Regions from separate parts of the Streptomyces sp. NPDC001933 genome, predicted to be linked through region 4. Evidence: riboswitches for the same ligand, from Rfam matches in the RefSeq annotation. Region 4 holds a riboswitch; each other region holds the start of a gene.

Region 1 (2,191 bases), on a different contig from region 4:
CCGGGGGCCGAGTTCGGTCACATCGCCTTCGCCGACGGCAGGGCCGAGTGGCACGCGGTGCTCAACGCTCCCGCCGGTGTGCGCCATCGGGACCCGTTGGCGGAGGTCCGCCGCCGGTTCGACGGCTGGCACGACCCCATTCCCGCCCTGCTGGCGGCGACCCGGCCCGATGCCGTCCTGCACCATGACGTCCACGAGCTGGTCGTCCCGCTTCCCTCCTACGTGGTGGGCCGGGTGGCACTGCTCGGTGATGCCGCGCACGCCATGACCCCGAATCTCGGCCAGGGGGCCTGCCAGGCACTGGAGGACGCGGCAACACTGGCCGCCGCGCTGTCCGGCGAAGCGACCGTCGAGTCGGCGCTCGGCCGCTACGACGCGGAGCGCCGGCCCCGCAGCCAGTCGGTCGCGCGGGCCGCGCGGCAGGCCGGCCGGATGGGCCAGCAGCTGTCCCACCCGGCGGCCGTCGCGCTGCGCAACGCGGCGTTGCGTCTCGCACCGTCCCGTGTCACGGTCCGCACGATCCTCCGCCACGCCGACTGGACACCCCCGAGGCTGGGCTGACCTCGGGACGGAGCACCCGGCCGTGCGGCGGCGGTGTCGCGTACGTCAGTAGGCCCCGAAGACGTTGTCGATGGAGCCGTACCTGGCGGCCGCGTAATTGCACGCTGCCGTGATGTTGGCGACCGGGTCGTAGCTGTCCATCGAGGTCCCGGGCACGTGGTAGGCCCGGAACGTCGGATCGATGATCTGGAGGAGACCCTTGGACGGCGTCCCGGCGGCGGCGTTCGAGTCCCAGTTGTTGATGGCCCGGGGGTTGCCGGACGACTCGCGCATGATGTTGCGGTGGATGCTGTCGTAGCTGCCCGGGATGTTGTGCTCGGCCATGACGGCCAGCGACTCCTTGATCCAGCCGTCCAGATCGTTGGTGTACGTCGCGGACTGCGCAGCCGGTGCGGTGGCGGCGAACTGCGCCGGAGCCGCCGAGGCTGTGTGGGCACCGAGCAGCGGCAGCAGGAGGGCGGCGGCGCCGGTGCCCACGGCGATGAAACCGCGGGTCAGCGGGGTGGACTTGCGACGACGGTACGTACCCGTTGCGGACATGGTGGATTCCTCTCCGTCGCCTGCGAGGTGAGCTGTCGGGTTCAGGCTGGAGATGCCTGGCCGCACACGATCGCGGCTTCACCCCGAGCCGTTCCGGATTCCGGACCGGCGGCTTACCTGGGTTCCCCGCTCCTGCCGTACATGGGTGGTCGGATGGCCGGACGGCGGCAGGATTCGGCGTTCCGTCCGGATTGACGGTGACCGTAGGCGAGAAAAGCCGAACGGGACAAGACCCCAATTTCCGAATGCAATTCACCCACAAGATCGATTAACGGGAATTTCGGTAATCCACCTCACACCGCAGGACCCACTCCCCTTGCGCGGAAAGGGAACCGGTTCACGGGACGCGGCATCCCGCGGGCTGAACGTGACTCGCGCCACGAATTCACAAAAGCGGGCATTTCACCCAGCGACCGCCAAGGCCCGGTGACATTGCCTTTCCGCCCCCTGGTCGTTACAGTTTCGATGTCCTGTTGTCTCCGATTGAGGTGGACGTTGCGCATCTGAGGTTCGCGAACATCACGCCGTACGGCTTTGCCCGTACGCCCGTCACGCAGTAGCAGTGCTGCGCACTGCCCGTGACCCCGCGTGGATGCGACCTCGGTGCATGAGCCGTCCCTCGATCTTCAGGACCGCCGTATCTCCTTCCGCTGCCCGGTCGCCGCGTGGTGCTCGCATACGAAGCCCCCTTCACTGCGCTTGCGAATGCGAGGAACACCCATGGCGACACCCACCACCCCCCACGCCTCCCTCACCTGCTCGGCCCTGACCTTCCGGTGGCCGGACGGCACCACCGTCCTCGACGGGCTCTCGCTCAGCATCGGCCGGGGGCGCGTCGGGCTCGTCGGCACCAACGGTGCGGGCAAGTCCACCCTGCTACGACTGCTCGCCGGTCAACTGCGCCCGTCCCAGGGGTCGGTGACCGTCGGCGGCAGTCTCGCCCACCTTCCGCAGAACATCACCCTCGACACCACACTTCGGGTGGACCGGGCCCTGGGCATCGCCGAGCAGCGCAATGCGCTGCGCGCCATCGAGGCCGGGAATGTCGACGAGAAACACTTCGAGACGATCGGCGACGACTGGGACGTCG
Region 2 (2,191 bases), on a different contig from region 4:
CCGGGAACGCCTGGAGCAGGTGGACCGTCGTCATGATGATGTCGTCGAAGTCGAGCGCGTTGGCCTCGCGCAGCCGGGACTGGTACATCGCGTAGGCCTGGGCGAGGGTCTTCTCGAAGCCGTCCGCGGCCTGGCCGGCGAAGGTCTCCTCGTCGATCAGCTCGTTCTTCAGGTTGGAGACCTTGGCCGTGAACGACTTCGGCGGGAAGCGCTTCGGATCCAGGTCGAGATCGCGGCAGACCAGGGCCATCAGCCGCTTGGAGTCGGCGGCGTCGTAGATCGAGAACGACGACGTGAAGCCGAGCCGCTTCGACTCGCGGCGCAGGATGCGTACGCACGCGCTGTGGAAGGTCATGACCCACATCGCGTTGGCGCGCGGTCCGACGAGCTGCTCGACGCGCTCCTTCATCTCGCCGGCGGCCTTGTTGGTGAAGGTGATCGCCAGGATCTGGCCGGGGTGCACCCCGCGCTCCGCGAGGAGGTGGGCGATCCGGTGGGTCAGCACCCGGGTCTTGCCCGAGCCGGCCCCGGCGACGATGAGCAGCGGGGAGCCCGCGTGGACGACGGCGGCGCGCTGCTCGGTGTTCAGCCCGTCGAGGAGCGCCGCCGAGTCGATGACGGGGCGGTGCGCGCCGTCGCGGTAGTAGGCGTCCCTGGGCGGCGGGGGCCCGTCGAACACGCCCGAGAAGAGGTCCTCCGGCACCGCTTCGGGTGCGGAGTCCTCGGGGGGCGGCGGGGGCTCTTCCTCCGAGTGCTGGAGGCCGGCCAGGAAGCTGTCGTCAAAGAGGCTGCTCATCGCTTGTCGAGTCTAGGCCGCCGCACCGACACCCGGAGGCCGCATGACCAACCGCACACGGCACGGCGGACACGCGGCGGACACACAGCGGGACCGATCACCCACTCCACGTGAGGAATTCCGGGCCCCGGCCGTCCGTCGCGGCAAGGTCACGAAAATGTATCGGGCATATCGAACATCAACCTTCCCAGCAGCACCATGGGTTGGCTAGCGTGCTCGACCGGGCGGCCCGTACCCCCTTGAGGCGAACCACGCCGAGCGGGCGCCTCCGCCGAATCCGGGCTGCCCCCACGGGAGTTCGGAACCGGGGACCCATACGCAGTACCGGGGTGAATCGGTCCATATCCCCCACTCGGACCGTAGGGCAGCCTTCCGTTCCGCCCGAACCCGACAGCTAACCCGGTAGGCGGTCCACGGAAGGAGATGCCGGCCTTGGCATCCCATCGCAAGCCGCGCACCCGGGTGCGCACCACCGCACCGGCCATCGGTCTCACCACGGCGGCCCTGGCGTCCGTGACCCTGCTCTCCACGCAGAGCGCGGTCGCCGCGCCCGACCCGAAGCCCAGCGTCGAGGACGTCCAGAAGAAGGTCGACGACCTCTACCGGCAGGCGGGCACCGCGACCCAGCGGTACAACCAGGCGAAGGAAGCCTCCGCCGCCCAGCGCGCCAAGGTCGACGCCCTGCTGGACGACGTCGCGAAGCGCGCCGACAAGCTCAACGACGCCCGCAGGACGCTCGGCACCTACGCGGCCGCGCAGTACCGCAACGGTTCCATAGCGCCGAGCGCCACGTTCTTCCTGGCCGACGACCCGCAGTCGTACTTCGACCAGAGCCAGCTGATGGACCGGATGACCAGCCGGCAGCAGAAAGCGATCACGGATTTCCGTACGCAGCAGGCCAAGGCGGCCAAGAAGCGCGCCGAGGCGGTACGGAGCCTGGAGACGCTGACGACGACGCAGGCCACGCTGCGCACCAGCAAGCAGGACGTCCAGACGAAGCTGGGCGAGGCACGCACGCTGCTGTCGAAGCTCACCGCCGAGGAGAAGGCGCGGCTCGCGGAGATCGAGCGCAAGAAGGAGGCGGAGGCGAAGCGCAAGGCCCAGGAGCTGGCGAAGCAGCAGTCCGCCGCGAAGGCCGAGGCGGACCGCAAGGCCGAGGAGGCCGCGAAGGAGCCGGGGAGCGGCAGCGGCGCGGGAACGGGCACCGGCTCGGACAGCGGCGCCACCACCAAGGCGGAGCAGGTCCTCGCCTTCGCCAGGGCCCAGATCGGCAAGCCGTACGTCTGGGGCGCGACGGGCCCGGCGTCGTACGACTGCTCCGGGCTCACCCAGGCCGCGTGGAAGGCGGCGGGGGTCGACATCCCGCGCACCACCTGGGACCAGGTCGAGATCGGC
Region 3 (2,191 bases), on a different contig from region 4:
CGGCCAGCAGTTCGCCCGCGGCCGTGAGCCGGGCGCCTCGGTGGTGACGTACCAGCAGTGCGGCGCCCGCCTCCCGCTCCAGCTTGGCGAGCTGCTGGGAGAGGGCCGGCGCGGTGTAGCCCAGACGTGCGGCGGCCCGGGTGATCGATCCGGCCTCCGCGACCGCCACCAGCGCCGCCAGCCGTGTCGGGTCGTACATTAAGCGTTCCTTTTGGCAGACCCAGAAGATTGCAAGTACACGCTAATGGCTCTGCCGGGTCAGGGTGGACCCATGGACGCACAACTGATCGCCTTCGTCGGGGTCGCCGCAGGAATGGTCGCGCTGCCGGGCGCGGACTTCACCGTCGTCGTACGCAACGCGCTCGCCTCCCGGAGCGCGGGGGTGGCCAGCGCGCTGGGCGTGGCCGGCGGCCTGCTGGTGCACACCGCCCTGGCTGTCGCCGGGCTCGCCGCGGTGCTCGTGGCGGTGCCCGCCCTGTTGCGTACCGTCCAGCTGCTCGGCGGGGTCTATGTCCTGTACCTCGGCATCAGCGCCCTGCGTGCGGCCCGGCGCCGCGCCCCGGACGGGGACGGTCCCGAGGACCGGCCCGCGGACCGGGGACGCGTGCGCGCGCTGCGGCAGGGCTTCCTGACCAATGCGCTCAATCCCAAGGCGCCGGTGCTCTTCCTGAGCCTGCTGCCCCAGTTCGTCCCCGACGGGCAGCCGCCGCTGCCCAGGACCCTGCTGCTCGCGGCGATCGTCGTCGCGATGGCGCTGGTCTGGTTCCCGGCCGTGGCGCTGCTCGTGGACCGGCTGGGGCGGTGGCTGCGCCGGCCGCGTACCGCGCGCGCCATCGAGGGCGGCAGCGGCGCGGCGCTCACCGCGCTGGGGCTGGTGCTGGTGACCGGCCCGCTGCCGCACTGAGCGCGGGAGGAGCCGGCGGCCCCGGCCCGGCGGCCGGGCCCCTCCTCAGCGGACCCGGCCGTAGTAGACGCTCTTGGTCCAGATCTTCTCCAGCCGCACCACGGAGCCGGTCCTCGGTGAGTGCCAGATCTTGCCCTTACCGGCGTAGATCCCCACGTGGTAGATGCTGCGGCCGTAGTGGAAGAAGACCAGATCGCCGCGTTTGCGGTGCGAGGCCGAGATGTGCCGCGTCCGGTTGTACTGCTGCTGGGCGGTGCGGGGGAGCTTCTTGCCTGCCTTCTTGAACGAGTAGAGCGTCAGCCCCGAGCAGTCGAAGCGGTTGGGCCCGGTGGCCCCCCAACCGTAGGGCGCCCCCTTCTTCGATGCCGCGATCTTGAGCGCCTTCATCGACAGTGTCGCCGCCTGGGCCTCCGTCGCGGCGCCCGGGGCGAACATGGTGCCGCCGACGGCGGCGAGTGTGAGAACCGAGGCCGTACCGGCCCGGACAAGCAGAGACGGGACATGAACCTGCGCAGTCATGCGCAACCCTTCGTCAGCCGCCTGTGAAGGATGACCTGTCGGGTTCGGGCTGGCGAAGTTGCCCGGCCGCGTTCGGCGGCTTCACCCCGAGGGTCGACCGGTGTTCAGGCCGACCCGTTGTGCTCGGGTCCTCCACTCCTGCCGATCCACTTCTGTCGACCAGGCATCCGGACGGCGGCAGGACTCGGCGTCCGCCCGGACCGCCCCGCCGCGGTGGCGGGGGCTTGTCGTCCCAGGGATCTTGACTCACCGGCTGCCGGATTTCCGAGCTGAAACAGGGATATGTGAGGCTCCTCACGACTGATCCGTTCGGGTGGACATAGTGATTTTTTGACGACCCGTCGGTGATCCGGAAGGGGTTCGTACCAGGCACGGAAGGCTGGATTCCGCTCACTGTCCACGTGTGAAACGCAAATTGAGTGGTCCCTCGGGAGGGGGACTTCCTACGCCGAACGAGCGAGGATTTTCGGTGAGACCGTCGGGCGTGTCGAGTACGGGAGTTGGGTGAAGGGCCGCCGGACGGCGAGGCAGGGGGAGTTGGGCGGGCCCCGCCGTCGGCACGCGGGCGTGGGATTCGGTCAACTGCCCTGAGCAGGGGGTACGGTGACGCGTCCGGACCGCCGTTCCCCGTCCAGCACGCGCAGCGCACGGGCGAGCGTGGCGGCGTGGATGCGTGCCTCGCCGCGCTCGTGCATCAATGCGAGGGCGTCCCGCAGCGCCCGTGACCGCGCCACGAGTGCCTGTGCGGCGCGCAGTGCGCCATAGGTG
Region 4 (2,191 bases):
CCGCGCCAGGGCACCGAGGAGACGGTGGAGCGGATCGACTCGGCCGCCGTGCGCGCCTTTTTCGACGCCCACATCCGGCCGTCCACGGCGACCGCCGTGGTCGTCGGTGACCTCACCGGCATCGACCTGGACGCCCTGCTCGCCGACACCCTCGGCGACTGGTCGGGAGACACCGCGGCCCCGCGCCCCGCGCCGCCGATCACCGCCGACGACACCGGGCGGGTGGTGATCGTCGACCGTCCGGGCGCGGTGCAGACGCAGCTGCTGATCGGCCGGATCGGCGCCGACCGGCACGACAGCGTGTGGCCGGCCCAGGTGCTCGGCACGTACTGCCTTGGCGGCACCCTCACCTCCCGTCTCGACCGGGTGCTGCGCGAGGAGAAGGGCTACACGTACGGCGTAAGGGCCTTCGCTCAGGTGCTGAGGTCGTCGGCCCCGGACACCGCCTCGGGGGCGACCGGCGCCGCGATGCTCGCCATCAGCGGTTCGGTGGACACGGAGTCCACCGAACCGGCGCTCAAGGACCTGTGGACCGTGCTGCGGACCCTGGCGGCCGAGGGGCTGACCGACGAGGAACGCGAGACGGCCGTGCAGAACCTCGTGGGTGTGGCGCCCCTGAAGTTCGAGACGGCGGCCTCAGTCGCGGGCACCCTCGCCGACCAGGTCGAGCAGCACCTCCCCGACGACTACCAGGCGCAGCTGTACGCCCGGCTCGCGGAGACCGGCACGGTCGAGGCGACCGCGGCGGTCGTCAACGCCTTCCCGGGTGACCGGCTGGTCACGATCCTCGTCGGCGACGCGGCACGGATCGAGGAGCCCGTCCGTGCGCTGGGTATCGGAGAGGTGTCGGTGGTCACCGGCTGACGAGTGGCCCGGCGGACGCCGGGCGGGGCCGGTCATCATCCCTGCCCCGCCCGTCTCCACTCTCGGCATATCGCCAGATATCGGGACAGAAGGAAGGCTCTTGCGAGCGCGATCTCGCCGGGGTCTTCCTTTTTGTCTGTTCTGAGGGGGAGGTTGCCTGTCTGCCCTGTGGGATGCGCTACAAAACGGCCTGTCCGTTTGGTGAATGAAAGTGACCCCGCTTAGCGTCGGCTGGACTGTCCGTCACTCGTATGCCGCATCCGCGACGTACCGGACAGTCATCGCCGAGTCCCCGTCAGGCGCGAGCCTGGGGAGCCGGGGACCCACGAAGTCCCTGGGGTGAATCGGATGCCTGAGCCCGGACGGGCCGGGGCATCCGTAGGAGACCTTCCTGCTCCGAACCCGTCAGCTAACCCGGTAGGCGAGAAGGAAGGAAAGGACCAGCCACTCCATGGCGTTCACCCGTGCCACCGGGAAGCACCGTGCCCCGAGCCGACTGACGCGCCGCAGCGCGAAGGTCGTCGGCGTCGCGGCTCTGGCCACCACCGGCGTCATCGGCGGCCTGGCCGCTCCCGCCTTCGCAGCGGACTCCGACGCCCCCTCCACGAGCGAGACCGGCCTCGGCCAGGTCATCGCCATCGACAAGACCCTCGCCGACCGGATCGACGCCCAGGCCGACGCCCAGCAGCACCAGGCCGACGCCGCGGCGAAGGCGAAGGCCGAGGCCCACCGCAAGGCCGAGGCCAAGAAGAAGGCCGAGGCAAAGGCCGAGGCCGAGGCGAAGGCCAGGGCCGAAGCGAAGCGCGCCGCCGAGGCCCGCGCCGAGAAGGCCCGCGCCGCCCGGTCCGCCGAGCGCACCCGCCTGGGCGCCTTCCGGCTTCCGGTCGCCGGCTCGTACGTCAGCACCGGCTACAAGTCCAGCGGCTCGCTCTGGTCCTCCGGCAGCCACTCCGGCATCGACTTCCACGCCGCCTCCGGCAGCTCCGTCGTCGCCGTCGGCGCCGGCACCGTCGTCGAGGCCGGCTGGGGCGGTGCGTACGGCAACAACATCGTGCTCCGGATGACGGACGGCACGTACACGCAGTACGGCCACCTCTCCTCGATCGGCGTCTCCGTCGGCCAGAGCGTCGGCGCGGGCCAGCAGATCGGCCTCTCCGGCTCGACCGGCAACTCCACCGGGCCGCACCTCCACTTCGAGGCCCGGACGACCCCGTCGTACGGCTCCGACATGGACCCGGTCGCGTACCTGCGCGCCCACGGCGTCGACGTCTGACCGACGCCCACCGCACCACCTCGCCCGAAGGCCCCTGCAGCATGCCGGGGCCTT

What was found. A riboswitch is a leader RNA that binds a small molecule or an ion and turns the genes downstream of it on or off. The one in region 4 is predicted to bind cyclic di-AMP.
Region 1: linked by a shared signal. The riboswitch ahead of ACFYY7_RS12485 (transglycosylase SLT domain-containing protein) and the one ahead of ACFYY7_RS07390 (M23 family metallopeptidase) in region 4 are both predicted to bind cyclic di-AMP.
Region 2: linked by a shared signal. The riboswitch ahead of ACFYY7_RS31995 (NlpC/P60 family protein) and the one ahead of ACFYY7_RS07390 (M23 family metallopeptidase) in region 4 are both predicted to bind cyclic di-AMP.
Region 3: linked by a shared signal. The riboswitch ahead of ACFYY7_RS20965 (C40 family peptidase) and the one ahead of ACFYY7_RS07390 (M23 family metallopeptidase) in region 4 are both predicted to bind cyclic di-AMP.

The regions. Positions count from the first base shown of each region.
Region 1 covers NZ_JBIASS010000004.1:313,147-315,337, reverse strand. Annotated here, with positions in the region: gene ACFYY7_RS12490 (FAD-dependent monooxygenase) at 1-561, shown strand, start outside; gene ACFYY7_RS12485 (transglycosylase SLT domain-containing protein) at 607-1,101, opposite strand; cyclic di-AMP (ydaO/yuaA leader) riboswitch at 1,106-1,291, opposite strand; gene ACFYY7_RS12480 (ABC-F family ATP-binding cassette domain-containing protein) at 1,822-2,191, shown strand, end outside.
Region 2 covers NZ_JBIASS010000016.1:84,831-87,021, reverse strand. Annotated here, with positions in the region: gene pcrA (DNA helicase PcrA) at 1-796, opposite strand, end outside; cyclic di-AMP (ydaO/yuaA leader) riboswitch at 1,056-1,221, shown strand; gene ACFYY7_RS31995 (NlpC/P60 family protein) at 1,229-2,191, shown strand, end outside.
Region 3 covers NZ_JBIASS010000008.1:97,936-100,126, forward strand. Annotated here, with positions in the region: gene ACFYY7_RS20955 (LysR family transcriptional regulator) at 1-199, opposite strand, end outside; gene ACFYY7_RS20960 (LysE family translocator) at 272-904, shown strand; gene ACFYY7_RS20965 (C40 family peptidase) at 950-1,423, opposite strand; cyclic di-AMP (ydaO/yuaA leader) riboswitch at 1,427-1,599, opposite strand; gene ACFYY7_RS20970 (hypothetical protein) at 2,002-2,191, opposite strand, start outside.
Region 4 covers NZ_JBIASS010000002.1:614,079-616,269, reverse strand. Annotated here, with positions in the region: gene ACFYY7_RS07395 (M16 family metallopeptidase) at 1-864, shown strand, start outside; cyclic di-AMP (ydaO/yuaA leader) riboswitch at 1,137-1,302, shown strand; gene ACFYY7_RS07390 (M23 family metallopeptidase) at 1,316-2,137, shown strand.